DNA from 4 places in the Lysinibacillus sp. RC79 genome. Region 4 is predicted to be linked to each of the others. Evidence: riboswitches for the same ligand, from Rfam matches in the RefSeq annotation. Region 4 holds a riboswitch; each other region holds the start of a gene.
The links. A riboswitch is a leader RNA that binds a small molecule or an ion and turns the genes downstream of it on or off. The one in region 4 is predicted to bind S-adenosylmethionine.
Positions count from the first base shown of each region.

Region 1 (7,625 bases), on a different contig from region 4:
CTGATACATACCTGATGGTTTCAATAGATCACTTTGTAAATAATCGTCGACTAACTCTTTTAACTCCGTTGCTCTTGCATCGCCAGCATCAAGTAATTGCTGTACTTGACCCTTTAAACCTAGGTGATGTCCTAGTAATGTCCGCATATTAACATATGGATATAAATGCGAAACAGCATATTCTCTCTTTACATGGCGTCGCAAATCAGCTGGAAGAAAGATAGAAGCTTCCTTTACCGTACGTACAGGCTTTACAGTTACTTCTTTTGCAGGGCGAGCCGCTCTTTTTTCGTCTGCCTCTAAGCGTTTTTCACGAGATTCCTTAATTTCAGCTAAGAAATCTGCACGTGTATCTGTCCCCATTAACCGATTTGCCTGCTCTAATCCTTGCATCGCATCCTTTGAATAAATGACAGGTCCATTATATTCGCCGGCGATTTTTGTTTCAGTAAAGCGACGGGATAATGCCGCTCCCCCTACTAAAATAGGTACGTCAATACCTGCTTCCTTGAAGTCTTGAGCTGTAATAACCATTTGTTGCGCTGATTTTACAAGTAAGCCTGAAAGCCCGATGAAATCTGGCTTTTCCTTGCGAATCGCTTCTATTAATTGGGCAGGTGTTACTTTGATACCAAGATCAATCACCCTATAGCCATTATTACTTAAAATAATATCAACAAGGTTTTTCCCAATATCATGCACATCGCCTTTTACAGTTGCAAGAACCATCTTCCCCTTGCCAGCACTCTCTTCATCTTTCTCCATAAATTGCTCTAAATGTGCTACCGCTGCTTTCATAACCCCTGCTGATTGTAATACCTCTGCTACGATGAGCTGATTATCGTTAAATAAGCGGCCAACCTCTGCCATTCCATCCATTAAAGGTCCATTAATAATAGCAAGCGGCGTTTCGAAAATTTCACGAGCAGCCTCTAAATCCTCAATAAGCCCTTCCTTTGTACCTTCTAAAATATAGTAAGCTAAGCGACCTTCTACTGTTTTCGGAATATCTTCCTCTGTTTTTTCCTTCTTTTTATCGCGATAGAAATCCGTGAAGACGGCTAATGTCTCATCATTTGTATGAAAGAGTAAATCATTTGCTAGCTTAATCTCTGCCTCAGGAATAGATGCATAACGTTCTAGCTTCTCCGTATTCACAATTGCATAATCTAAACCAGCCAGTGTACAGTGATATAAATACACGGCATTCAATACTTCACGACCTACTGGTGGTAATCCGAAAGAAATATTACTTACACCAAGCACCGTTAATGTACGCGGCATTTTTTCTTTAATGAGGCGAATTCCTTCCACCGTTTCAAGTGCCGAGCCAATATACTGCTCATCTCCTGTACCTACTGGGAACATTAATGGGTCAAAGATAATATCTTCGGGAGCAATACCCCATTTTTCTGTTAACAATTTATAGGAACGCTCAGCAATCTCTAGCTTGCGATGTCGATCAACCGCCATGCCTTGCTCATCAATTGTCCCCACTACTAAAGAGGCCCCATATTTTTTCACTAGCGGTAAAACTGCGTCAAAACGCTCCTCGCCATCCTCTAAGTTAATAGAATTAATGATGGCTTTCCCTTGAGAAAACTTAAGTGCTTCCTCAATTACTTTTTCATCTGTTGAGTCAATTACAAGAGGTACTTTTACTTTTTTTACAACTTCCTGCATAAAGCCACGAATATCCGCTAGTTCATCGCGGTCAGGATTTGCTAAACAAATATCAATAACATGTGCTCCATTTTTCACCTGGGCACGTGCTATTTCCGCTGCTTCCTCAAACTTCCCATCAATAATTAAATTTTTAAACTTACGAGAGCCGATGACATTTGTCCGTTCTCCAATAAATAATGGACGCATAGAATCGTCATATACTAATGGCTCTATGCCTGATACTACATGACCATGTGTTGCATCTGGTAATTGGCGAGGCTTTTCGTACTTTAGCACCTCTCGAATAGCAGCAATATGTGCTGGCGTTGTACCACAGCATCCCCCAACTATATTCAGCCAACCCTTTTCTGCAAAGCCTTTTAGCTTCTGTGACAGCGATTCAGGTGACTCATGATAGCAGCCTTCCTCGTCAGGTAAACCTGCATTCGGATAACAGCTAATATAGCCTGTTGAAAGCTCTGCTAGTGAACGAATATGATCAGTCATAAACTCTGGTCCAGTCGCACAGTTTAAGCCCACTGACAATGGTTTAATATGCTCGATAGAAATGTAAAAAGCATCAATTGTTTGACCAGCCAGTGTCGTTCCCATCGGTTCAATTGTTCCCGATATCATCACAGGTAGCTCTTTTCCCGTTGCTTCAAAGGCACGAGATACCCCCAATGTTCCTGCCTTAACGTTCAACATATCCTGACTAGTTTCTAGCAACAGAACGTCCGCCCCGGCTTCGATTAATGCCTTTGCCTGAACATAGAAGTTTTCCTCTAACTCATCAAATGTAATACCACCTGTAACCGACAAGGTTTTTGTAGTTGGTCCCATAGCCCCCGCTACAAAACGTGGCCAATCGGATGTTGAAAACTCATCCACTACTTTGCGTGCAATTTCTACAGCGCGTTTATTAATCTCTTCAGCTTTCGCACCAAGATCATATTCATTTAATACAAGTGGAGTACTTCCAAATGTATTTGTACAAATAATATCTGCTCCAGCCTCTAAATATTTTCCATGAATTTTTTCAAGCACATCTGGTCTAGTTAGCACGAGATTTTCATTACAGCCATCATATTCCTCGCCGCCAAAATCCTCTGCTGATAAATTTTCATTTTGTAGCATTGTACCCATTGCGCCATCAAGAATTAAAATTCGTTTCTCTAGTTGCTCTTCAATCAAGTGCTTAGCCATTTATACTTACCCCTTTTTTCTGTTCATCCAATTGCTCAATAAATTTCATTAATTCTAGTGTCATATCGTAGCGTAAAAATGGTGTGATGAGGTAAATACCATTGAAATATTCCGTTGCTACTTCTACTAATTCCTTGGCAATTGCAATTCCTTCTAGTGTTGCGCGTTCCTTTTCTTCGCCACAAGCCTTCATACGTGCTAACGCATCATCAGATAGTTTGATGCCTGGCACTTCATGGTGTAAGAACTCCGCACTTTTATAGCTCGTTACTGGCATAATGCCTATATAAATTGGTGTTTCTAAATGCTTTGTCGCCTCGTAAATTTCCACGATTTTTTCCTTTGAATAAACAGGCTGTGAAATAAAATAATCTGCCCCATATTCAATTTTCTTTTCTAATCGAGAGACAGCGCGATCGAGCACACGTACGTTAGGATTAAATGCAGCTGCTACAGAGAAATTCGCCTTTTTACGAAGTGGTTTCCCTGAGAACGATACACCTTCATTTAACTGTTTTATTAATTGAATGAGCTCCATTGAAGAGACGTCATAAACGCTAGTGGCCCCTGGGAAATCACCTACCTTTGTCGGATCTCCAGTAACTGCTAAAATATCATGAATCCCTAGTGCATTTAATCCCATCAAATGTGATTGAAGACCAATTAAATTACGATCTCGGCATGTTATATGTGTCAACGGGCGTACCCCGTGTGTTTCTTTCAGTAAGGCACCCATTGCGACATTACTAATCCTCGGAGAAGCAAGTGAATTATCTGCCATCATGACTACATCTGCACCAGCCGCATATATTTTTTTTGCACCTTCAATAAAGCCTTCGATTTCTAAATGTCTTGGTGTATCTAACTCCACTATCACTGAGCGTTCACGTTTTACTTTTACATGTAATGGCTCATAATTTGCTGGCTCTGCCTCACGGACAACCTCTACTTTTTCTGGCTTTGCATACTTTTCCTCGACCGGGGATAGCTCCTCTAAGTACTTTTTCGCTGCGGCAATATGCTTTGGTGTCGTACCACAGCAGCCACCAATTAAACGTACCCCTTGATCACGAAGCTCTACAGCTGCTCGACCAAAATAATCTGCCTCCGACTCATAAACGACACGCCCATCCTCCAAATCAAGGAGAGAGGCGTTCGGATATGCTGACATAAATGCCTCCTTAGGAAGCTCTACTCCTTCGAATGCTTGTATAGTATGGTGAGGGCCTAAGCGACAGTTAACACCTACGATATCAGCACCTAGCGCTTCAAGTTTATGTAAGGCGTTATTTAAGCTCATTCCATTTTGCAAAATTCCGGGTTCGTGCATAGAAACTTGAGCAATAATCGGTAATTTCGTTTTAGCTCGTAGCATTGTTAAAGTCGCTGTTAGCTCTTCAAAATCATAATATGTTTCAAGTAAAAGGCCATCTGGATTTCCTGCAAGTAAAACAGTTGCCTGCTCTTCAACCGTTGCTAAAATTTCCTCTAACGTTGCATCACTTTTACGAATACCACGGATTCCCCCAATAGTACCTAAGACAAATTGTCCACCATCTGCCGCTGCTCGTTTTGCAATCGTTATAGCTGCTTCATTAAACTGCTGCACACAAGATTCTAATCCATAACGGGCTAATTTTATGGCATTAGCTCCGTAAGTGTTCGTTTGAATAATATCGGCACCAGCTGCTATATATTCTCTATGAATCTTTTCAATTAATTCAGGTCTCTGTACATTCATTTCCTCATGGCAGTACTCCAAGCCATAGCCGTATAAAACCGTACCAATTGCGCCATCTGCTGTAAGAACATGCGTTTTTAACCTTTCAAGCAATCCCATAAAACTAGCCTCTCTTCCCTTATCTATCAATTATGCCTCGGCATAATTGCGTCTGGAATCGGCTTTGTGCTTGCACAAAGAACTCCTTTCCGATTTCCGTGACATCCGCCGGAGGCTTTAACTTCTTTCGGCGGTTGTTTGGACACCCGCTGAAAGAAGTTAAAATAAAAAAGCCTTCTTTTATAAAAAAAGAAGGCTTTTACGTCGTTTCGTAATTGTTTTTCCTTCTCATCTTCGACACAACGGTCTTCTGGATTTAGCACCTGACAATAAGTTGGTTGCTGAAGCTTCATAGGGCCAGTCCCTCAGCTTCTCTTGATAAGAATTTAGTATGAATTTTTTAAATAATTAAAAGAATCATATCCTTTACGAATGATTGAGTCAAGACTATTTCACAGAACAAAGGATAATTTTTACGAAAAATATTATATTTTGATTTATTTTAAACAATTACGATAGTTTTCCAGCAAGTTCCTCACCAATTTTTTTACCATTTTGAATACATGCACCTATGCCTACTCCAAAATAAGAGCATCCCGCTATAGTTAAATTTGGATAGTTTTTCTCAAGCTCTTGTACAAGACCTTGCAACGCTTCACGATGTGCCAAGTCATACTTTGGCATCTGGTCGATCCATTTTGTCACGTCAACAATAGTTGGCGTTTCCTCAATCCCCAAGCTTTTTCTTACATCCTCTAGGGCAACAGTTGCTAACTCTTCATCTGTCATCACACGTAATCTCTCATACTCAGGGTTAATGCTCTTATAAAAAAGTCGTACAAGTAATTTTCCTTCTGCTGAGGTGTGTTTCCACTTGCGACTTGTCCACGTTGCTGCATTACAAATAACACCCGAATTATGTGACACAATATAGCCTGTTCCATCTGCTGGTAATCTATTATCGGGTACATCAAATCCTAAGTAAATTGTAATGGCGGATGCAGTATTGAATTGTTCAAAATATCTGTTCAAAGATGCATCCTGTAATAAGCTTTGTACTGATTCATTTGGCAGTGCCATTACAACATGATTTGCTTCCATCATTTTACCGTTTGCTAAAGTAACAGAATATTGATTCTCCTGCTTTTTAACACTAATAGTGGCAACTCCTTTTATAATTTCTACATCCGTTAATGTTTCTTCAAGTCGATCTATTAGTGATGATAAACCATTTTTAAATGAAATAAATTTTTTATTGGCAGCTTTCACGAATTGTTCTCTGTTTGCATCGAAACCTTTAATAATACTACCGTAATCGTTTTTGTAATCGATTAAATACGGTAAAGTGGAAGCAATTGAAAGTTGATTTAGATCTCCAGAATATACACCTGCAAGTACGGGTGCTATTTGGTTTTGAACAAGCTCCTCACCTAAATAATACGTTAAAAATTCCCCAATTGAACTTTCCTTTGTAAACTCTTCATTTGGCATTGTTAAATCCTTTAATGCTTCTTTTTTGCCTTCCTCTGATACAAGTGTGCTTTCCTCAAGTGATTGTAAGCTCATAGGAATACCGAACGTTGAGTCTGCGGGGATGGCATGTAGCTCATTATTTGTGTAAATATACGAAATACCTGTTTCGTTGTACACAAGATTTTGTTCGAAATTTAGTTCCTCTACTAACTCCATGACACCTTTATGACGCGCTACAATAGAATCTGCTCCAGTTTCCATGATGAATCCCTGTTCATATGCAGAGTGAAGCTTGCCACCAAGGTACGTATTTTTTTCAACAAGTACAAGTTTTACATCTAAGTTTTTCTCCTGAACTTGGCGTTGTAAATAATGCATCGTACACAATCCCGTAATTCCGCCACCTAATACAACAACTGTTTTCATATTAACCGCCCCTATTTTTAGTTCTTTATTCAGTATAAACTTTTTTTATCGAAAATTACGTTAAACCCTTTACAAATTTAGCAAAAATGGAGCTATCCAGCGCATTGGATAGCTCCATTTTTTTCTATATATTTGCTAGAGGCGTTTTTCTACCTAAAGGATATTATATATTGACAGTTGATATAGTGTTATTTGTGCCCTAAAGTGTGTAGCGCCTAAAGAAATAGGAAACAACATTTTTCTTTGCCTTTTGCTTATCTCTAACTTAAATTTTGTGTAAAGCTAGCTAATTTTCCAGCTGAATTTTTCACTTCGTTAAAAGCAATACCTAATTCACTTAGTACTTCTACTATTGCTTGTACTTCTTTTTCCATCCGACCATTTTGATCTTTAGCCTCGGTCATAGCTTCTAATATGTTAGTAAATTGTCCTTCCGTTTGAACCATATTTTCCTCACCAGAGGCTACCTCTTCTTGAATATTACTAAGCGAATGAACAAGATTATCTGTCCGCTCATTCGTTTTATGTAGTAACGTCGCTACCGATGTGACAGATTCCTTTGTTTGAATCGATAGTTTCCGTACTTCATCTGCAACAACACTAAAGCCTTTACCCGCTTCTCCAGCACGAGCCGCTTCTATTGCCGCATTTAAAGCCAACAAGTTTGTTTGATTAGCAATATTTGTCACAACATTCATAATCGATTCCATTTCCTTTGACATATCTGTTAACTGTGCAATATTTTCCGCTATATCATCAAGCGAATAAATAATATTACTCATATTTTGCGATTGACTCTTTAACCGTTCACGACCTTCTAATGCCTGACTCTCAGCCATAGTCGACACTTGAAGTGATTTTTTCGCTAGTTGTTTAATCTCATCTGATTGTCCACTTAAGCGATGAAATGAATTGTTCGTTTCCTGAGATATTGTGGCAAGACCTTCCGAAGACTCTACGATTTCTTGCTCTATCGCTTCTTTTCTACGTTCCATTTTTTCATGAAGTTGTTCAATTGTGTGCTCAAACGCCTCTAAAACTAACTGTTGCTCAAAATTAGAAATTTTTGAGATGG
Region 1 is NZ_JBGCCD010000029.1:30,544-38,168, reverse strand. It holds gene metH (methionine synthase) at 1-2,871, opposite strand, end outside; gene ABH968_RS21275 (bifunctional homocysteine S-methyltransferase/methylenetetrahydrofolate reductase) at 2,864-4,711, opposite strand; SAM riboswitch class I at 4,937-5,036, opposite strand; gene ABH968_RS21270 (protoporphyrinogen oxidase) at 5,162-6,550, opposite strand; gene ABH968_RS21265 (protoglobin domain-containing protein) at 6,811-7,625, opposite strand, start outside.
Region 1: it holds a riboswitch for S-adenosylmethionine, as region 4 does, so the genes downstream of both, ABH968_RS21275 (bifunctional homocysteine S-methyltransferase/methylenetetrahydrofolate reductase) here and ABH968_RS02810 (methionine ABC transporter ATP-binding protein) in region 4, are expected to answer to the same signal.

Region 2 (7,625 bases), on a different contig from region 4:
TGGCATTAATAAAATGGCGATTGCAACGATTGTGACGGTTGTCGTATCGAATGGGTGGAGTTTGCCCTCTGTAGCCCAGAAAAATAGTAAAACTACCGATGTGATGATTAATCGAATTTCGGGAGCTTTTAATGGACCAAGTTCCGCAAGCTGTTTTTTGATTACTTCTTTACCACCTTCAATATTACTTGTTTCAGGCTTAATTAGTGTAGTCATAATGAAAAATAGAGCCACTGACATGATGATTGAGAAGGGGGCAGCGTAAAGTAACCAGGCACCCCAAGAAATATCTACACCGAATTGTTCTTTGATGAAATTTAAAGCGACCATATTTTGAGCTGCTGCCGTTTTAATACCGATATTCCAAATGGAAACAGCTTGTACAGAGGTAATGACAAGTAAAGCAGCAAGTCGACTATCACGTGGTAAACCAAATGCTGCTACCATTCCGAGTAGTATTGGTACAACTGCGCCTGCACGTGCAGTAGCAGAAGGGACAAAGAATGCGAGTGCAATAGATACTAAAATAGCACCGAATACAATGGCTTTCGTTTTTGTCCCAACTAGTGAAAGTATCCATAGCGCAAGACGTTTATGTAAATTAGTAATTTGCATGGCTGCCGCTAGGAAAAGAGCTGCTGCTACTAGTGCAACTGCGGAATTACTAAATCCGCTTAATGCTAACTTTAATGCATCCGATGTTCCTAGCGCTCTCGTTGGATCTTCCATTGACGGAGCTAACCCTAGTAAGATTGTAACGAGAGCAATAATCATGGCAGAGCTAACGGGATAGGATACTGCTTCTGTAACCCATAGGATGACCGCGAAAGCTAAGATAGCTAAAGCTCGTTGTCCAGCTACAGGTAAATCGCCGTTGTTAGGTAAAAAAGTAATGATGATTAATGAAGCGAAGGCTAATCCAATCCATAGCGGCTTCAAATTACGTTTTGATTTTGCTTGTTCAGAAGTAGACATACTTTTTCATCCTTTCTATTACAATTTTCTATAACATCGGCTAGTAAAATGCTTTATTAAGAAAGTTGATTTGTCTATTTATTGTAAAAAAACTAGTATGTGAAATACCCTCTATTTATAGCGATAATGGGCAGTTACGAGAAAATATGCGGCCATAGAAAAGACAAAAATATCCAAAATATATTATTTTTTCTTTTTGAATGCAGAAGTCACTTTAGGTTCAGTTCCTATCATCAGTCGCTTAATATTTTCGATATGCAAAATGATGGCTAAACCAAAAAGTAATAGGGCTATAATCGTTGGGCCAACTCCAGGAATCCATAAATAAGTGGCTGTACAAAAAACGAGATAAAATTCAAGTACACCGACAATTAAATAGTTCGTCGCGAAAGATAAAATAACAAATAAAATGAGTGCAAATAAGCCAATTTTCCAATCAATCGCAAGTAATATCCCTATGATTGAAGCAGTTCCTTTACCGCCATTGAAGCCCATATAAAATGGGAAATTGTGACCTAGAATAACACCAGCAGCTACGATATAGAGAAAGAGCCAAACTTGTACTTCTGTTAATTGTGTTATATCTGCTAAATAGACATGTGCACCGATTATAGCTATAACGCCTTTACCGATATCGATCAGTGCAACTAATATGCCGTATTTCCATCCAAGGGAAAGTGTTGCATTAGAGGCACCTGCATTGCCATGACCAGTCTTTTTTAAATCTACCCCGGATAAAAACTGAGCAACTTTAGAGCCGTGAATACAGCCAATCAAATAACCGACAAGAAGAAAAATAATAACAGCTTTTATCATAAAAATCCTCCTTTCTAATAAGCTCATCACCATAGCGTGAGGTTGATTTCCGTTCCTACTGGGCGCTTTCCTGGGGGCGTCCAGTCTCCACTCAACTGATATAAAGGCATACATTTTAACAAATTGCATCCCTAACTTTTGATGATAAAAATTATAAATACCTAAAATAGTGTATGCGCTCGTATTACGTAAAAAAGCAGACAGAAGTTTCGGAAAAAATAAAATTTTAGTGTTGACAGAGAAAAAATCTATGTTTATACTTTGTAACAACGATGGAAATTGAATCTCATACTCTTATCAAGAGCGGCGGAGGGATAGGCCCTATGATGCCCGGCAACCAGTAAGTGACGAACTTGCTAAGGTGCTAATTCCTACAGATTCTTACTTGGATCTGGCAGATAAGGGGAGGAAAACTTGCAACCGCAACCCTCTTCTTAGCTGAAGAGGGTTTTTGTTTTCTACTGAAAAAATCCTCCTCATCTCCGGTACCATCGTAAAAAAAATAACCATTTGGAGGTATACAATGACAAAATTTAAACCAGAAACATTGCTGTTACACGGTGGCCAAGAGCCAGACCCGGTAACAGGATCTCGTACAGTACCCGTATATCGCTCAACGGCTTTCGTTTTTAAAGACACTGCTCATGCGCAACGTCTTTTTGCCTTAGAGGAAGCTGGCAATATTTACACACGAATTACAAACCCAACTGTAGATGTTTTTGAAAAACGCGTCGCTTTATTAGAAGGCGGTACAGCAGCAGTAGCACTTTCATCTGGTGCAGCAGCAATCGCGTTTTCCATTTTAAATCTTGCAGGGGCAGGCGATGAAATTGTTGCAGGTAGCTCTTTATACGGAGGTACTTATAATTTATTCGCTAACACACTACCAAACTACGGTATTAAAACGATTTTTGTAGACGAAACAAATCCAGAAAATTTCCGAGCAGCTATTACTGATAAAACAAAGGCTGTGTTCGCTGAAATTTACGGTAACCCAAGTTTAAAGGTATTAGATATTGAAGCGGTAGCAAATATAGCACATGAAAACGGCTTACCATTAATTATTGATAGCACATTTGCTTCACCATATGGCTCTACCCCAATTGACTTCGGTGCAGATATCGTTGTTCATTCCGCAACAAAATGGATAGGCGGCCATGGTACAACTTTAGGTGGCGTTGTAGTAGATGCAGGGAAGTTTGATTGGACTCGTGGGCGTTTCCCAGGCTTTACTGAGCCAGATGCATCTTATCACGGTTTGCGTTATGGTATTGACACAGCAGAGGCTGCATTTGCCACAAAACTGCGTGTGCAATTGCTACGCGACTTTGGACCAACATTAAGTGCCGATGCAGCATTTAATTTATTACAAGGTTTAGAAACGCTTCATTTGCGTATTCCTAAACACAATGAAAATGCATTAGCGGTAGCCGAATATTTACGAAACCACCCATCTGTGGAATATGTAAATTACAATGGCTTAGAAGATTTTGCTACGCATGATTTAGCTAAAAAATATTTAAGAAATGGCTTCGGTTCAGTGCTTACATTTGGCATTAAAGGTGGACGTGAAGCAGGGCGAAAATTAATCGATAGTGTGAAATTATTCTCGCACGTAGCAAATGTAGGGGATGCCAAATCATTAATTATTCATCCAGCATCTACTACACATCAGCAACTATCAGCTGAGGAGCTAATCCAAACTGGCGTAACCGAGTCGCTCATTCGCTTATCCATCGGTTTAGAGGCAGTAGAGGACATTATTGCAGATTTAGAACAAGCTATTGAACAAGTAACAGCTTCACAACAAAAAATAGAAGCTTAATAAATAAAACATATTGGCTAATGTTGTAGCGTTTACGTATTTTCTCATTCGATAGGCCTCATTTGGTAATGCGTCAAACGTTGCTGCATCATCCGCTCACCTCATTTGGTGAAGTAACTGAAATTTCCTAAAAATAATACCTAGTAATTTTATAAGTATTATTGACTTAATTAATTCCTTGCTTTATACTAGGAAATAAGAAAAGTGTTCGAAGGGCTACCAACCTAGAACCAATTTAAAGCGCCGACTAGTTGATCGGTAAAGTGTTTTCAATCAATGCTCAAACTAAATTAGTTTCATAAGTGCTCCCCCACTTTTGAATATATACGAAGAGGAGTAGTTGCTCAGCCAGTAGCTACTCTTATCTACAAAACTGATGATAAAGGAGTGTTTTAAATGGGAAATGTGTATAGTGCGCAAAACATGGCATCTTATCTTATTTATGAGTTAAATGAAGGTCATGTGTTTGTGAACAACATGTCCATTCAAAACATACTTGCGTCAGTTGAGAGTAAATGGCAAGAGATCTTTGGACATTCTGCTTTTAAGGAAGTCGTTTATGTCAACGAGGAAGGCTATACAGTACAAGAAATTTTCGAAGCTTATGAAGGCTATGGAACAAGTCATATTCCTCTACCTGCGACAGAGTATTATTTAAAATACGGCACATTCCAATTAGTTGAACGTACGTATGCAATACCAAATTTTACGCAGGATGAAATAAGACTGGTGCAACGAGCTTTAACACAATATCGTTATAAATTGCTAGCCAAAGCTAGTTAATTATCCCTCATATAATTGGGCTCATTCTCTGCTGCTACAGGGAATGAGCTTTTTAATTAGATAAGGAAGATAGACCAGCATAATTGAAAAATTTTTTAATTAATATATTTCAAAAGAACAATTTTTATAAATGTCTTTACATACATATATATAATAGAAGAAAGGCATTTATTTTAACTTCTTTCAGCAAACATCCACTGAAAGAGAGAAACTCAGTCTAAGAACGCCACGTCCTGTGGCAATTTATCTGTGCGACAGTAAAGCGTCAACTACAATTATACCGAGGCATAATTGATAAAGAATCGTCAATAGTTGCTCAATTATTATAGATCAAGTGAAAAAACATATAATAAAAGGGATGAAAACGATTTCCTTTGCACGTCTACAGGAAACAAATGTCCATCCTAGAAAGATTTTTCTTGTGCAATGTATGTATTTACGTTACAATTTTCTTTAAGTTGATTTTTGAATTATTTGAATTTGTTTGTTTCCCAGTGTATCTTCATTCAGGATGTTTTTTGTAGCGAAAGTGAAACGCCATGACTAAATATCTGTCTGAAGACGAAGTGTTAGAAACACGGCAAACTGACCTGCTTTGTATAGTCGGCGCACAATTCAAAATCTGTAAGAATTAAGCTGAGACGAAATAAATATAATGAAACTGCGGAATGTAAGTTGGAGGGAATAGGAATGGCAACTATAAAGGCAGCTATATTAGGATTTGGAACGGTAGGTCAAGGAATTTACCATATATTAAACGAAAAGCGTGAAGAGCTTAAAAATAAATTAGGAATTGAGCTAGAAGTAGCAAAAATTTTAGTTACAGACACTAGCCGTGAACGTGTACCAGGTACAGCGCATTTAATGACAACTAGTATGGATGAAGTCTTAGCAGAACCAGGTATGCAGGTTGTTTTTGAGGCGATCGTCAATGAGGAGCCAGCATTTACTTATTTAAAGCGCGCTGTTGATCATAAATGTCATGTCATTACAGCTAACAAAGTAATGTTTGCAAAACGAGGCTTGGAGCTACAGGATCTTGCAAAAGCAAATGGTGTTTTTGTAGGCTTTGAGGCAACAACTGCTGGTGGTGTACCAGTTATTAAAACGATGAAAAATATTTTGCTTGTCAATGATGTTAGTCGTATTCAGGGTGTTTTAAATGGGACATCCAACTATATATTAACGAAAATGCGTTCACAGGGCTGGTCGTTCGAAACGGCTTTAAAAGAGGCGCAAAATTTAGGCTATGCAGAGGCAGACCCATATAATGATATTTCAGGACAGGATGCCTTTAAAAAATTAATGATTTTAAGTGCTTTGGCATTTGGTGAACAACCAGATTGGGCTGACGTCGAGGTGGTTGGCATTGATAGTATTTCGGCAGAGCAAGTAAAAGAAGCGTGCGAAAAAGGCTTGCGTTACCGCCACGTTGCTGAGGTTGAGAAGCTAGCAGATGGTAAAGTAGTAGCAATGGTTGGTCCGCAATTAGTGGATAAAGAACATCCGCTTTATCCAGTTGATGACGTCAATAATGCTGTGGCATTGGATACAAATTATATTGGTACATTAACGCTAATAGGACCTGGAGCAGGTATGTATCCAACAGCTAGTGTAATGGTTGAGGATTATGCTGAAATTATCGGTAAAAGAGCTGGGTTTGTCGTAACAATATAATAGATATGCCTATCATTCAACAATGTTCAACTTGTTTGAATGATAGGCATTTTTTTAATCCTCATCTTTAACATCAATATCCTCTGGAATAGGTGTATTCCGCCAAATTTCAATTTCCTCTTTAATACGATCTAGCTGCTCAAAATAAGTACTAAACTGCCCGCTATTAATCAGTATTTGGTCCCCGTCGTATACGGAACGAATACGGCCCTCGTAAACTAGGCGAATTATTTGATCCTCTGGCATACCAAGGTCTATGGCTGTTTCTTCAATGGTTTTATACATTTTTTCGCTCCTTTTGCTGTTTTTATTATAACCTCCCTTTAATAGAAAACCTACTGTGGGTTAATAAATGAAGGAAAAAGGCAATTGTTTGCTTTTGGATAAATCTGTATTATTAATGTTAATGAGTGGTGACGGTTGAGGGGCAATACATGATGTATCCTGAAATGGTCATGGAAATGGACAAGTTTAACTGCTACGAGCATTGCGTTATTCCAAGGTCTTTTTTTTCATCAATTCGTCTAACAGGTGTAGCTATTGGAACAGTTGTAACGATTGGTAGCGCTCTTGTCTTTTCTGGTGCTTTTGAATGGATGCTATGGAAATCACAGCCGACAATTGTGTGGGGAATAGTAACTGTAATAGCAATTCATTAATAATGGGGAAGGGGCTGTCCATATGGGAGGGATTGGACTAGCCCTTTCTGCAGGTCTCTCCTTTGCACTGAACTGTTACACTTTCAATAGTAGAGCCCTTTCCTAGATTGGCGTTGTAATGTTACTAGATGGTATTGTCGCACTAACATTAGGAGGACGAAAAACGATTTGTGGACAAGTCATACAATACAATCTTAAATATTTTTTATTAGGAAAAAGTAGGGTTAATCAGTATTATTTATTGCTATTTTTCTTATTTACATATGTTGAAACATATGCCCTGTATATAAATTGATTGGAGTGGAGGCTAGGCGCCCCCAGGAAAGCGTCTAGCTGGAACGGAAATCAACCCAACTTTATAGTGACGAGATTCATTAAAACCTTAAGAAATTCTTCATTTTTATAATAACTGGTTTTTAAGATTTAAAAGGTACACTATTAATTGAGAGCGAGGTGTATATCATGACGAAACTAACAGTTCTTGTAACAGATGATGATCAAGATATTCGTGATGGTATTGAAATCTATTTAAAGAATGAAGGCTACAATGTCATTAAAGCTGCTGACGGCTTAGAGGCACTCGAAAAATTAGAAAACAATGAAGTTCATTTAATTATTTTAGATATTATGATGCCAAATATGGATGGAATTACAGCGACGTTTAAAATTAGAGCAGAGCGCAACATTCCAATTATTATGCTTAGTGCAAAAGCGGAGGATGGCGACAAAATTCATGGTTTGTCTGTAGGCGCAGATGATTACGTCACAAAGCCTTTTCATCCATTAGAGCTATTGGCTCGGGTGAAATCTCAGCTGCGACGTTATGTACAACTTGGGACGTACAATGATGGAGCAGCAAAGGTAGAAATCGACGGACTTGTATTAGATGA
Region 2 is NZ_JBGCCD010000044.1:4,235-11,859, forward strand. It holds gene ABH968_RS25565 (DASS family sodium-coupled anion symporter) at 1-975, opposite strand, end outside; gene ABH968_RS25570 (glycerol-3-phosphate acyltransferase) at 1,159-1,791, opposite strand; SAM riboswitch class I at 2,083-2,196, shown strand; gene ABH968_RS25575 (O-acetylhomoserine aminocarboxypropyltransferase/cysteine synthase family protein) at 2,315-3,616, shown strand; gene ABH968_RS25580 (hypothetical protein) at 4,013-4,399, shown strand; gene ABH968_RS25585 (homoserine dehydrogenase) at 5,090-6,076, shown strand; gene ABH968_RS25590 (MerR family transcriptional regulator) at 6,131-6,361, opposite strand; gene ABH968_RS25595 (hypothetical protein) at 6,511-6,735, shown strand; gene ABH968_RS25600 (response regulator transcription factor) at 7,198-7,625, shown strand, end outside.
Region 2: it holds a riboswitch for S-adenosylmethionine, as region 4 does, so the genes downstream of both, ABH968_RS25575 (O-acetylhomoserine aminocarboxypropyltransferase/cysteine synthase family protein) here and ABH968_RS02810 (methionine ABC transporter ATP-binding protein) in region 4, are expected to answer to the same signal.

Region 3 (7,625 bases), on a different contig from region 4:
TACCTTGTGCTGGAGAAAAGAATCTTGAGACAATATCAATCCCCTTATCCTTAGAACGACTTGTAATACAAACACCACGTACAGGGAACTGTTTCATCGCAAGAAAATCAGCTTTAAAATCTGCAATATACCCTTCGTGACTTAGCTCCACTATATAATCCAATTCTGTTTTCCCTACATATGTCGGTTTCATACCAAGCCATTCTTCAAGCTCCAAAGGACATTCAATCTCTTCTAACCGATACTTCTGAATTGTTATTTCAACTAGTTCATTCAACCAATTTGCTTGCAAAGGACCACTTAAAGTCTGAAATGTAATCGAAGAATTGACGGGTACAATCCCTTGTTTCCAGAGTAAAAAAGCACTAGCGATTGTTCCATGTCCACAAATCGGTATTTCCTTTGCTGGCGTAAACCATCTAAGAAAAAAATCATTATCTTTCTTTTGGACAAATGCTGTTGTTGGTACAGGGATCTCCTGAGCAATTTTCTGCATGGTCGCCTCAGGTATTGTTGAATCAAGTAAACAGACTGCTGTGGGATTTCCCTTGTAAAGTTCTGTAGTAAAAGCATTGACGATAAAATATGAGACTTTGTTCAATTTTTTCACCTCAAAATATAATTGGGTCTCTTTTAGTTTTTAGTTAACTGAAAAGACTCTAGACATTTAGTAAAAAAAGTAATACTATTTGCTTCATATCTTTAATAATTATTATATTCTGAAAAAGGTGAACATGCATGGAATTCTCAAAAAAACTACAGCAACTCCCAACTCAATTTTTTGCAGCACTTGTGCAAAAAGTAAACGCTGCTCTAGCTGAAGGGCGTGATGTTATCAATCTTGGTCAAGGTAATCCAGATCAGCCCACTCCTCCTCACATTATTAAAGCATTACAGGAGGCAGCAGAAAATTCTCAAAATCATAAATACTCTCCATTTCGTGGCATAGCTGAATTACGCCAAGCAGCAGCAAGCTTCTACAAACGTGAATACAATGTTGACATTGACCCTGAAACAGAGGTAGCTATTCTTGGTGGTACGAAAATCGGTCTTGTTGAGCTACCGTTAGCCGTTTTAAATCCCGGTGATACAATGCTATTACCGGATCCAGGATATCCAGATTACTTATCTGGTGTTATATTAGGTGATGTTAATTTTGAAGTCATGCCACTTTTTGCAGAAAATAATTTCCTGCCTGATTATAATGCTTTATCCGATGAAGTAAAAGAAAAGGCGAAGCTGCTTTACTTGAATTACCCGAATAACCCAACTGGTGGTACTGCAACACTTGAATTTTTCGAGGAAACAGTACGCTTTGCAAAAGAGCACAATATTATCGTATCACATGATTTTGCCTACGGGGCGATTGGGTTTGACGGCAATAGACCTATCAGTTTCCTGCAAGCAGACGGTGCGAAAGATGTCGGTATTGAAATGTATACATTATCCAAAACGTATAATATGGCAGGCTGGCGCATTGGTTTTGCAGTTGGTAACCCCGATATTGTTGCAGCCATTAACCTTATTCAAGATCATCTATTCTGTAGTCAATTTCCTGCAGTGCAACAAGCCGCGGCAGTTGCACTTACTGCTTCCCAGAGTTGCGCGGATGGGCTAAGAGTGACTTACGAGCATCGGCGAAACGTCCTGATCGAAGAAGCTCAGCGAATTGGTTGGCAAGTAACAGCACCGAAAGGCTCTTTCTTTGCATGGCTCCCTGTTCCATTAGGTTTTACGAGTGAACAATTTGCCGATTTATTGCTCGACAAAGCTGATATCGCAGTAGCTGCAGGCAATGGTTTCGGTCAATATGGTGAAGGCTATGTACGGGTTGGCTTACTTGTTAACGAAGACCGCTTACGTGAAGCGATCAGCAGAATTGAAAAATTAAACTTATTTAGCTCATGAACATTTCAATTCCCCTACCTTCCATTAGCTCAAACTTGCTATGGAAACAGTTTTTCATTTCACAATCTTTTTTTAGTTGCTCCAGCCCTTCTTCTAGCGGATTCTGTTTCAACTAAATATTATAATAAAATAAAAAATTTTAAAAATTCGATTGACTTACTATATCCTATAATTTATATTAGTTCTATCGGATTTACAAAAAAATATTATAAATCTCTTATCAAGAGTAGCTGAGGGACTGGCCCTATGAAGCTCGGCAACCTCCTTTTTTTAAGGAAGGTGCTAAATCCTGCAAACGATTATCGTTTGAAAGATAAGAGAGGACACTTTTTCATGAGCCTCTCTTAATTTTTTAAGAGAGTTTTTTTTATCTTCATTTATATGAAGATAAAAGCCTCCGGCGGATGTCACGGATTTTGAAAGGAATGAATTGTGCTAGCACAATTCAAAATCCGGACGGCATTGTTTATCTGTAGCGAAAGCAAAGCGTCAGCTACAATTACGCCAAGGCGAAATTGTTTTTTTAATAACCGATAAAACAACTTTGGAGGTATGTTTCATGAAAAAGAAAAACAAATTTTTACTAGGTTTAGCGAGTCTCACATTGGTAGCAGCATTAGTAGGCTGTGGTACTAAAGAAGACAGTAAAGGTAAGGCTATTAATGAAAATAAAATTGTAGTGGGTGTAACTTCTGGTCCACACGAACAAATTGCAGAAGTTGCTGCAAAAGTTGCCAAAGAAAATGGTTTAGAAGTAGAACTAAAAACTTTCTCTGATTATGTTTTACCAAATACATCGTTAGCCGAGGGTGATCTTGATGTAAACAGCTATCAACACAAGCCATTCCTCGAAACATTTAACAAAGATCACAATACAGATTTAGTGCCAGTAGGAAAAACAATTTTAAATCCTCTGGGCATATACTCTGAGAAATATAAATCACTCGATGAAGTTCCTGATGGTGCAACATTCGGATTACCAAATGATCCAACAAACGGAGCTCGTGCCCTATTTGTCCTTCAAGAGGCCGGCTATATTAAATTAAAAGACGGTACCGGCTTAACAGCATCTATTCGCGATGTGGAAGAAAATAAAAAGAATTTAAAATTCATAGAATTAGAGGCTGCACAAATTCCAAAACAGCTTAGTGAAGTAGATGTAGCAGCTATTAATACGAACTTCGCACTTGATGCTGGCATTAACCCTAAAAAAGATTCCATCCTTTTAGAATCTACGGACTCTCCATATGTGAATTACATTGTAGTACGTGCTGAAAACAAAGATGACCCAACGATCAAAAAATTTATTGAAGCTTATCAATCTGATGAAGTACGTAAATTTATAGAAGAAAAATTCCAAGGTTCTGTAATTCCAAGCTGGTAAGTGACGATTAAGGACCTTTCATAAAATCGAGAATCTGCGAGACTCCTACAGGAAAGCTAGCAGATTCTTGCTTTATAGAAGGTCTTAGAAAGGAGATATCACAGTATGATTCAATTAGAAAATATAACAAAAGAATTTAAAACTAAAAAAGGTATCGTCAAAGCAGTAGATGGTATTAACTTACATGTCAATAAAGGTGAAATTCATGGAGTTATTGGCTATAGTGGCGCAGGAAAAAGTACCCTTATTCGCTGTGTCAATTTATTAGAGCGTCCAACAACAGGAAAGGTATTAATCGATCATGTAGATATTACTTCCCTTTCTCTAAACGACCTTCGCAAAACTCGTCGAAAAATCGGGATGATTTTCCAGCATTTTAACCTCTTAAAAACAGCGACTGTTTACAACAATATCTCGGTACCATTAAAGCTTCTTGGCTATAATGACTCTGAAGTGAAAAAACGCGTTGCAAAATATGCAGAAATTGTTGGCCTAACAGAGAAATTAGATAGTTATCCTAGCCAGCTTTCAGGTGGTCAAAAACAACGTGTCGCTATTGCACGTGCCCTTGCCCAAGAGCCTGAAATTTTGCTCAGTGATGAAGCGACAAGTGCACTCGATCCTGAAACAACTGACGCCATTCTTGAGCTTCTCTTGAAAATTAATCGTGAGCTAGGCATCACTATTTTACTCATTACACATGAAATGAATGTTATTCAAAAAATTTGCGATGATGTATCCGTTCTTGAATCAGGGACAGTTGTGGAATATGGCTCTGCTATAGAACTATTTTCGAAGCCTCAGCATCCAACGACACGAAAATTTTTAAATACCATTTCTCAACGTAATTTATCCCCTTCCCTTATCGAGCAATTAAATGTTTCGGGAAGCGTTATTCGTTTAACATTCCTTGGTGAAAGTACAGGGAAACCATTACTAGCAGAAGTGAGCAAAGTTTATGATGTACAACCAAATATTTTAACAGCCAATATCATTGAATTAAAAAACGGCATTGTCGGTAATATTGTCGTGCATCTACACGGTGAGTCACATATCGTAGATAAAGCACTTAAGTATTTTGCAGAAAATGGGGTAAGCGTTGAAGAATTAGGAGGCGAATTAAATGAATAGCATTCAAAGCTTCTTTGCAGATTGGTCAGATGTTATTGGGAAATCCATTATCGAAACCTTCCAAATGGTCGGGATTTCATTATTCTTTTCTATTTTAATTGGGATTCCGTTAGGGCTTTTAATCGTTTTAACTCGTCCGGGGCAATCATTTGAAAATAAATTTCTCTATCAATTTTTCAATTTATTTATTAATATTATTCGCTCTGTACCGTTCATTATTTTACTATTCTTCATTTTACCGTTCACGAAGCTAATCGTTGGCACAACTATTGGTGTAAAAGGTGTTATTGTGCCGCTTGTTGTTTATACAGCTCCTTATATTGCGCGACTTATGGAAACGGCACTTTTAGAAGTTGATCCAGGTGTTGTGGAAGCTTATACAGCAATGGGTATTAAACGTCGTCATATTATTTGGAATGTCTTACTACGTGAGGCTCGCCCATCTATTATTTTAGGCTTAACGATTGCCACAATCGGTCTTATAGGCGCAACAGCAATGGCAGGAATGGTTGGTGCTGGTGGTTTAGGTGACCTTGCATACCGTTACGGTCATTTACGCTATGAGGTCGATGTGATGTATGCGACAGTGTTTATCTTAATCATCCTTGTTCAGATTATTCAATCAATAGGTAACCACTTTGCCGTGAAGCTAAAGAAAGATTAGTAGGAGGATTACGATGACAAATGAAATTTATGTAGAGAAAAATGGCTATATCGCTACCCTGGTGTTAAATCGACCCGAAAAACGCAACTCTTTATCGAGAGCTATGTTTCAAACCATTTTAGATAATCTCGAAGCATTACGTATAGATTCTTCTATTAAAATCTTAATTGTTCGTGGTGTAAATGAAGTTGCCTTTTCTTCAGGTGCAGATATTAGCGAGTTTTTAGACATTCGTTATGCAACCGATCATGCAAAAGCCTATAATGATTTAGCATTAAAAGCCATTGATGCTCTTTATAAATTTCCACACCCTACAATTGCCATGATTCAAGGCGTAGCTATTGGCGGTGGCTTAGAGCTAGCCAACGCTTGTGATTTCCGACTAGCAACACCTAAGAGTAAGCTTGGCATCACTGCAGCGAACATCGGTATCATCTACAATCTTAAAAGTACAAAGCGTCTAATGAACATCGTGGGTGCTGCGAAGGCAAAGGAAATTTTATATACAGCGAATATCTTCACAGCTGAAGAAGGTAAAAATATCGGTTTAATTACAGCACTACATGAGCCAGAGGTTATTGAAAAAGAAACACTTCAGTTCGCCAATCATTTATTAAGTAAATCATCGGTTGCAAATGCTGGTATTAAAAAAATTATTCAAGCAATTATCGATGGTGAAAATGAAGAAAGTGAAGAGTTAGCTCAAATGATTCTTGATTCGTTTAGCTCTGATGATTACAACGAAGGTGTTCAAGCATTTTTAAATAAAAGAAAGCCCATTTTCAATAAATAAGGGAGGTAGTAACGATGACAAAGACAACAGATGGTGATCTACTGTTAAAAAATATTAATGTACAAGCCCCCTTCCCTATTTGCTTTGCAGATTTAGAAAAGGCGGTTGCGGAAAAAATGGAAGTTGGCCCGTTTGGTTACATCCGTTCAGGTGCTGGTGGTGAGCAAACATTACGAAATAACCGTGCAGCCTTTGAAAAATACTCTATTATTCCACGATTCTTACATGATGTTTCAAGCATTGATACATCGATAGAATTGTTCGGAAAAGTACATCCAACTCCGTTCTTATTTGCTCCTGTTGGCATGAACAGAATGGCGCATGACGAGGGAGAGCTTGCCGTTGCACGTGCAGCTGATCAGTTAAAAATTCCTTATATTCAAAGTACAGTTTCAAGCTATGCACTTGAGGATGTAGCACAAACAGCTCCCACTGCTACTAAATGGTTTCAATTATATTGGTCAACAAATGAAGAAATTGCATATAGTATGGCCGCTCGAGCCGAGGCTGCTGGTTTTGAGGCCATTGTTTTAACTGTAGATACAGTCATGCTTGGCTGGCGTGAAGAAGATGTTCGCAATCAATTTTCACCATTAAAGCTTGGGTATGCGCGAGGAAACTATATGAATGACCCTGTTTTTACTGCTTCCTTACCAGATGATTCATTTGAGTCATATGTACAAGGCGTTTTGCAAAATGTTTTCCATCCAACATTAAATTGGGACAATGTACGTGAATTAAAGCGCCGTTCTAATCTCCCTATTTTATTGAAGGGAATCTTACATCCTGAAGACGCAAAACTAGCTATAGAAAACGGCATTGACGGTATTATCGTATCAAACCATGGTGGTCGTCAATTGGATGGCGTAATTGGTTCACTTGACGCACTTCCTGGCATTGTGAAAGCTGTCAAGGGACGAATTCCTGTTATTTTAGATAGCGGTGTGTATCGTGGTATGGATGCTCTTAAGGCACTCGCTTTAGGAGCAGATGCTGTTGCCATTGGTCGTCCCTTCGTCTACGGGCTTGCATTAGAAGGACAGCAAGGAGTCGAAAAAGTAATGACGAATTTATATGATGAATTAAAAGTCTCTATCGCATTAGCGGGGGCAATATCTATAAAGGGACTACGTGATATCACATTGGTGAAAAAAGATGGAGTCGATCATAGATGAAACTAGCATTGGAAGGTTTAAAGGTAGTTGATTTATCACAAGTGCTTGCCGGCCCTTATTGCACAATGGTGCTAGCGGATATGGGTGCCGAAGTTATAAAAGTCGAAAAATATCCAAACGGAGACGATACGCGCACAATGGGCCCCTTCGTCAATGAAGAAAGCCATATGTATATGATGGTCAATCGTAATAAAAAAGGTGTTTGTATAAATTTAAAAACGCCAAAAGGGTTGGAATTATTCAAAGAACTTATTCAATCTGTAGATGTTCTTGTAGAAAATTACCGGCCAGGTGTCACAAAAAAACTTGGTATTGATTATGAAACATTAAAAGAAATTAATCCTGGACTTATTTATTGCTCCATTTCTGGTTATGGTCAAACGGGTCCATATAGTCAAAAAGGCGGCTATGATATTATGGCACAAGGGCTTAGCGGATTAATGCATATGACTGGCGAAGCTGGCGGTAGACCCGTAAAAGTTGGCTTTGCAGTGAACGATATTGCGGCTGCACAAACTGCTTTACAGTCTATTTTAATGGCATATATTTATAAACTTCGTAGTGGTGAAG
Region 3 is NZ_JBGCCD010000058.1:1,217-8,841, forward strand. It holds gene ABH968_RS27400 (PhzF family phenazine biosynthesis protein) at 1-601, opposite strand, end outside; gene ABH968_RS27405 (pyridoxal phosphate-dependent aminotransferase) at 739-1,908, shown strand; SAM riboswitch class I at 2,123-2,228, shown strand; gene ABH968_RS27410 (MetQ/NlpA family ABC transporter substrate-binding protein) at 2,468-3,292, shown strand; gene ABH968_RS27415 (methionine ABC transporter ATP-binding protein) at 3,398-4,423, shown strand; gene ABH968_RS27420 (methionine ABC transporter permease) at 4,416-5,087, shown strand; gene ABH968_RS27425 (enoyl-CoA hydratase/isomerase family protein) at 5,101-5,880, shown strand; gene ABH968_RS27430 (alpha-hydroxy acid oxidase) at 5,895-7,055, shown strand; gene ABH968_RS27435 (CaiB/BaiF CoA transferase family protein) at 7,052-7,625, shown strand, end outside.
Region 3: it holds a riboswitch for S-adenosylmethionine, as region 4 does, so the genes downstream of both, ABH968_RS27410 (MetQ/NlpA family ABC transporter substrate-binding protein) here and ABH968_RS02810 (methionine ABC transporter ATP-binding protein) in region 4, are expected to answer to the same signal.

Region 4 (7,625 bases):
TGCAAATATCGCAAACCAACTATTCGCTATGGAATCAGCTGTATTGCGTACAGAAAAAGCGATTGCTCGTGACGGTGCTGAAAAAGCTCATCAAAAATTACTATACACTCAAATCTTCTGCCAAGAAGCATTTGCAGAAATTGAAAAAGAAGCAAAAGATACGATTCTTGCTTCAGCAGACGGCGATGCTGCACGCATGACATTGTCTGCACTACGTAAGTTAACTCGCAACAACCCATACAACTTAATCGCGAAGAAACGCGAAGCTTCTGTTAAATTAATTGAAGCAGAAAAATATATAGTTTAATATAGCAAACTTAACCTAGCTATCCGAGATGTGATAGCTAGGTTTTTTGTTGAAAATAAAAGTATAGCTCTTGCAAAATGAGGGGGATGATTTCCGTTCCAGGCTACTCGCTTTCCCACGGGAGTCGAGTAGCCTTCCACTCCAATCAACAATATCGTAGAACTTTAATAAATTTTAAGTATGTCAAAGGAGAACGCTGGGGCTACTCATCATAATCAATCAGAATAGTGTCGGCGATTGTACATCTGTTGTGGCTGCCGCTTTGCTTTCGTACCAAAAAACACTGGTTGCTAAAGTTTGATTTTATTACTCAAAATCAGAGAAACATGTAAGAAACACGCTATATGAATTGGTTGATTGGAGTGGGGGCTGGGCGACTCCTTGGGGATCAGCAATAGAGGAACGAAGGCTAAAATCATCACATCCTGTGATAACGCCTTCGTGACCAACATCGGTGCTGCTGCCGCTTTGCTTTCGCGCAAAAAACATCTGTTGGCCCGAGACCCTGGAGCGAGCAACGCGAGTGAAGCGGCTCATCGGACGCCCCCAGGAAAGCGCCCAGCCGGAACGGAAATCAACCCCACGCTATGGAATAATATTGTTTCATTTTGGTTCGCAACGGTTATGATGGTATACTACAGAAAATGAGGGGGACACGAAAATGTAGTGTCCTAAAATGATAGTAGAGGAGCCTATAAATGACGATTCAATTTATTCAATATCCGAAATGTACTACTTGCAAAAAAGCTCAAAAATGGCTAAATGACAATGGGGTTTCATACGAAGAGGTACACATTGTCGAACAACCGCCTACAAAGGACGAATTATCAAACTTATGGCAAGCTAGTGGACAACCGTTAAAGAAATTTTTTAATACTTCTGGTATGAAATATCGAGAGCTTGGCTTGAAGGATAAACTTGCAGAAATGACTGAAGAGGAGCAGCTTGAACTGCTTGCGTCAGATGGTATGTTGATTAAACGTCCGATTGTAACCGATGGAAAAAAAGTTACTTTAGGGTTTAAAGAATCAGATTTTGAGCAAGCTTGGAAATAACGCTTTTAATCTTGTTTTTATGGAAGAAGTATGGCACACTGAAAATGAATATATTACATATTTATGGAGGGGTTTTTTGCATGAGCACACCTAAAGACTTACGTTACTCTGAAGAGCACGAATGGGTAAAAGTAGAAGATGGTAAAGTACGTATCGGTATTTCTCATTTCGCACAATCTGAACTTGGAGATATCGTTTTCGTTGAGCTTCCACAAGTTGGCGACGAAATCAAAACTGATGATCCATTCGGTAGCGTAGAATCTGTAAAAACAGTTTCTGAATTATACGCACCAATCTCAGGTACAGTAGTTGAAGTAAATGCAGATTTAGAAGATAGCCCAGAATTCGTTAATGAATCACCATATGAAAAAGCATGGATGGTCGTTGTAGAGCCTGCTGATGCATCAGAAGTTGAAAAGCTTATGACAGCTGAGCAATACGAAGAAATGATTGCTGAATAAGACAAGCCTGTATTAGAAAAACGTCGGAAACTACCGACGTTTTTTATTATCTTCATTCATCCTGCTCCTATAGTAAGTGAGGTGAATGTAAGTATATTCCTTTATCAATAGGTGTCTAACTGTATCAACGATAAAGTTTATTGATATAATGGATTATAAGGGATATGTCTAAATGGGGGTGGCGTGATGGTCGAGGGAAAATGCTTAATTGTCGAAGGTCGATCGGATAAGCTTCAAATTGAACCTATTTTAAATGAAGATGTTAAAATACTTTGTACGAATGGTACAATTGGTGTGCATCAATTAGAAGAGCTACTTGATCCATACGAGGGTTGTGAGCTTTATACGTTTTTTGATGCAGATACATCGGGTGATAAACTACGAGCATTAATGGACAGACATTATCCAGAGGCTGAGCATTTACGTACGATGCCAACATATAAGGAAGTTGAGACAACTCCGAGGAAAGTGTTAGCGGCGATATTGCTTCGTGCACATTTCTCAATCCATAATGAATATATTTTGTAAGGTTGCGTGAAAAATGATGGAAGAATGGTCAAAAGAGCAGTGGGACGCGGTTGTCCTGTCAGGTGAAAAGGCTGCCTTTTATTTATATACGCCTATGTGTGGAACGTGTGCAGTTGCATCGAAAATGATGATGGTTATTGAGCAATTGCTGCCACAGCTACAGGTTGGTAAAGCGAATATTAATTTTATAGAGCAAATAGCTTTTGATCATAAAATCGAAAGTGTACCATGTTTACTCGTATGTGAAGGCGGAAAAGTGACAGAAAAGGTTTATGCCTTCCAATCCGTACCATATTTATACGAATTATTAAAAAATTAATTGACTGAACTTTACTCGCGTGGTAAAGTAACAAATATATTAAAAAAACAATTAAATATATCGAACTCTTATAAAGAGCGGCGGAGGGAAGTGCCCTATGAAGCCCGGCAACCATCACAATCGTGAAAAGGTGCCAAATCACCCAAAGATTTATCTTTGAAAGATGAGAGAACGGTTTAGCGTATATTACGTGACCCCTTCTACTTGTCTATAAGTGAAGGGGTTTTTTATATGAGAAAAGGAGAATTCGCTATGATTCAGCTTCAAAATATTACGAAGAAATACAAAACCGCGAATGGCGAATTAACTGCAGTCAAAGACGTCAACCTTTCTATCAATAAAGGTGAAATTTTTGGCATTATCGGCTATAGTGGCGCTGGTAAAAGTACAATGATTCGCTTGTTAAACGGTTTAGAAAAGCCTACATCTGGTACGGTGACGGTTAACAATCAAGCATTTTCATCCATAAAGGGGCAAAAGCTCAGAGATGCTAGACAAAAGGTTAGTATGATTTTCCAGCATTTCAATTTACTTTGGTCTAGAACTGTTGAAGAAAACATCGCTTTCCCCCTAGAAATCGCAGGTGTTCCAAAGGCAAAACGTGAAGCACATGTGAAAGAATTAATAACTTTAGTTGGCTTAGAAGGGCGCGCTAAAGCATATCCATCACAACTTTCAGGGGGACAAAAGCAACGTGTAGGTATCGCTCGTGCGCTTGCTAATAATCCAGAGGTATTGTTATGTGATGAGGCAACATCCGCACTCGATCCGGAGACAACAGATGCTATCCTTGATCTCCTTGTCGATATTAACGAACGATTAGGTCTAACGATTGTGTTAATCACACATGAAATGCACGTTATTCGCAAAATTTGTCATCGTGTAGCGGTTATGGAAGCTGGAGAAATTGTAGAACGTGGTGAAGTATTACAAGTATTCCAAGCTCCACAAGCTGCCATTACGAAAAAATTCGTTTCTCAAATTACAGATACGAAGGAAACACAAGAAACTGTGGCACAAATTAAAGCAAATTACCCTAATGGACAACTTGTTAAGCTAATCTTTGTAGGAGAAAAAACAGAGCAGCCTGTCATTTCACATCTTGTGAAACAGTTTGATGTAGAAGTAAGTATTGTACATGGTAATATTTCGCAAACGAAAAATGGAGCGTACGGTACACTTGTTGTACAAATTGTTGGCTCAGAGGAAAATGTTGCTGCTGCACTGAGCTACTTAAATACAGTCGAAGTACAAACGGAGGTGATTACAAATGCTAACTAGTCTTTTTCCGAATGTCGACTGGGAAAAAATGTGGGACGCTACGTATGAAACGTTGTACATGACAACAATTTCTACGGTCATCACATTTATACTTGGATTAGTAATTGGAATCTTATTGTTTTTATCAAGTCCCAACCAACTATGGGCCAATAAAATTGTGAACTTTTTAACAGGATCAATCGTTAACATTTTCCGTTCGATTCCATTTATCGTTTTGATTATTTTATTAATTCCATTTACGAAATTTTTACTTGGCACAATTCGTGGCGCAGATGCGGCTTTACCAGCACTAATTATTGGAGCTGCACCATTCTATGCACGAATGGTATTAATTGCTTTACGTGAAATTGATAAAGGTGTTATTGAAGCAGCTCGTTCAATGGGTGCCAAAACGTCAACGATTATTTGGAAAGTATTAATTCCAGAATCGTTACCAGCGCTTATTTCTGGTCTTACTGTAACAGCTGTAGCACTTGTCGGTTATACTGCGATGGCAGGTATTATCGGTGCAGGTGGTCTAGGAAACTTAGCATTCTTAGATGGTTTCCAACGTAATCGCCAAGATGTAACTTTAATGGCGACTATATTAATCTTAATAGTAGTATTTATTATTCAATGGATTGGCGACATGATTACGATCAAAACAGATAAACGCTAAAGAGGGGCTAATAAAAATTGTAGTGACAAAAAGAGTATCTCGCTACGAACATCTAAGAGGTTATCTCGGTTTTATACCGCTAACATATTTAAATAAGTAAAAAGGGAGAGTAATAAAATGAAGAAGTTATTAGCAGGATTATTTTTATCAGTATTAGTACTAGCTTTAGCCGCTTGTGGTGCTGGTAAAAAAGAAGATACAAGCTCAAACTCATCATCTGGTGATAGTAAAGAAAACGTAACGTTAACAGTAGGTGCTTCGAATACACCTCATGCGGTTATTCTGGAAAAAGCAAAACCAATTTTAGCTAAAGAAGGTATCGATCTTAAAATTGAAACATATCAAGACTATGTATTACCAAACCAAGATTTAGAATCTGGCGAACTTGATGCAAACTACTTCCAACACATCCCTTATTTAGAGAAGGAAATTAAAGAAAAGGGTTATGATTTTGTAAACGCTGGTGGTATTCACATTGAGCCAATCGGTATCTACTCTAAAAAATATAAATCTCTTGAGGATTTACCAAAGGGTGCAACAATTTTACTTTCTAACTCTGTTGCAGACCACGGGCGTATGCTTTCATTATTAGAAGCTAAGGGCTTAATTAAACTTAAGGATGGAGTAGATAAAACATCTGCTGAACTTAAAGATATTGAAGATAATCCAAAAAACTTCAAATTCGATGCAAATACAGCTCCTGAAATGCTTGTACAAATGTATGAAAATAATGAAGGTGATGCAGTTCTTATCAATTCTAACTACGCAATCGACAACGGACTAAATCCAATGGAAGATTCTATTTCTCTTGAAGATAAAGAATCTCCGTATGTAAACATTATCGCTGTACGTGCTGGTGATGAAACAAAATCAGAAATTAAAAAATTAATAGAAGTATTAAAATCTAAAGAAATCCAAGACTTCATTATTGAAGAATGGAAAGGCTCAGTTGTACCAGTTAAATAATTCAAAAAGGGTATGTAAGTGTCAAAGCTTACATACCCTTTTATTTTGTCATCAAAAGAAAAATATAAATAATTTGTATCGATAAACAAAGGTTGATTTACACTCCGAGTTGGTAGTTTCCGCGGGCTTGGCTTTAACTTCTTTCAGCAGGTGTCCAAACACCTGTTATGGTAAAACGTCGACTTAAAAGGCTATCTTTTATCAGAAAAATATAACTTTTTAACAAAAGAGTTATTATTCTGTAGTTTACAGCAAAAATATAATAATATTTTAAAGTGGTCGATTTACCATAAATTTTGTATAGATATTGTTAAGTCATCTTTATTACTATAGTTGTTGTGTTTATAAATCAAGAGAATGATAGAAAAATAATGAAAGAGAATGAAAAACCTCTTACATCAACTGGAGTGAACACCAATGAATAAATTAATCATTGCAGAAGACATCATGCAGGAGCATGAGGTGAAGGGTTATTTTGAAATTTTGCGTGAGAGTGTTATTCGCTCACGTTTAACAATGACTGCAGTCTTTTTTAAATTAGCTAATTCCTCACAAGTAATTGATATAGAACGTAATCAAGTGAATGATCAAATTTCATCTTTTCTAAAATCAAAAATACGAAAAACAGATTTACTTTTCCAATTAGCAGATGGCGTGCATTGGGGAATATTTTTTCTGCAAAGTAGTGAAGTAGAGGTAAAGGCGTTTTTAAAACGGATTTTTGCAATTCTAAAGCAAGAAAGGGAATTTCAGCAAATAACGTTAAAAGCCTCCATTACTGAAATAAGAAATAATAGCGTCACCTTTGAAACTTTGTTAGACGAAAATAAGCAAAAACTAGCAGATGACGAACAGCCGACTTGGTCAATAGAACAGGTTACAGATTATAGTGTACAACCAACGGAGCAAGTAAAGGTAAGCATTATTGAACAAAATGCAATTTTTAGAAAAGTGCTAGAAACAACGATCAATCACTTAGACATTCCTCACTTTACTTTAGACGTGGCTACCTATGAAGATGGCTATAGTTTTTTACAGTCTGATAGCTATAAAACTGGCCATATGCATTTAGTTGTAATGAACGATATTTTACCACGTAAAAATGGCTTAGAAATTTTGCACATTTTGCGAGAAATGCCGAATGAGAAAAAATTCATCATTTATATGATGTCAGAACGAAACTCTGAAGGGGCGACACTGAATGCTTATGAAGGTGGCGTCGACGAATATATCGTAAAACCATTTAATTTACGTTTGTTAGAAGCAAAAATTAGGCGAACTTTTGCGAGGTTTTGGCTATGATTAAGCTGTCGATTTCTTTTCTTTTTACGGTCATCGTTGTTTTATTAGTAGTTCTATTTATATTTACGATATATCTACTTTTTCAGCGCCAGCGGGAGATTCGTTTTGCAGAAACGCGTGATATTTTTTTAGAAAACTATTCACAGCATTGGTACAACTATTTAATCAACGATGAAATTTTCTCTATGGTGCTTGTACCCCGCAAAAGAGCTCAAGTAGCAGCTATAGAAATAATCTTTTCATCGTATTTGAAAAATATAATGAATGACAAAGTTGAACATAAAATCAAAGAGTTTTCTAATCTCTATTTAAAACGGTTTTATGAAAAAGATTTAGCAAGTAAACGTTGGAGCATTAGGATGAATGCTTTATATCGTATTGCTGATTTGCGGATAGAGGATTTATTAGATACTTGTCAACAATTCGAGAAAACCAAAATTTCGGAAGAAGAATATTTTCAGCTGTTAAAAATATACTCTCTCTTCCAACCAGAATTGTTTATCGAAAAAATGAAAGAATCGTGCGTTCATTATTCTGAAAGCGAATATAGAAGATTATTTGTATTGTTAGAGGATGACGTATTTATTCGATTATTTGAAGACTTTGACAGCTGGACGAAAAATATCCAATTCGCTGTAATTGACACTGCGGCTGTAAAAAGAAATATGCAGTATATAGATAAGTTAAAGCAGCTATTAACCCATGAGATTCCAGAAATAAAAATAAGAGCATTAAAGGGTCTTTATGA
Region 4 is NZ_JBGCCD010000002.1:112,822-120,446, reverse strand. It holds gene ABH968_RS02835 (acyl-CoA dehydrogenase family protein) at 1-307, shown strand, start outside; gene ABH968_RS02830 (arsenate reductase family protein) at 1,006-1,362, shown strand; gene gcvH (glycine cleavage system protein GcvH) at 1,443-1,823, shown strand; gene ABH968_RS02820 (toprim domain-containing protein) at 2,010-2,351, shown strand; gene ABH968_RS02815 (thioredoxin family protein) at 2,368-2,670, shown strand; SAM riboswitch class I at 2,736-2,840, shown strand; gene ABH968_RS02810 (methionine ABC transporter ATP-binding protein) at 2,923-3,951, shown strand; gene ABH968_RS02805 (methionine ABC transporter permease) at 3,941-4,609, shown strand; gene ABH968_RS02800 (MetQ/NlpA family ABC transporter substrate-binding protein) at 4,727-5,575, shown strand; gene ABH968_RS02795 (response regulator) at 5,993-6,877, shown strand; gene ABH968_RS02790 (HEAT repeat domain-containing protein) at 6,874-7,625, shown strand, end outside.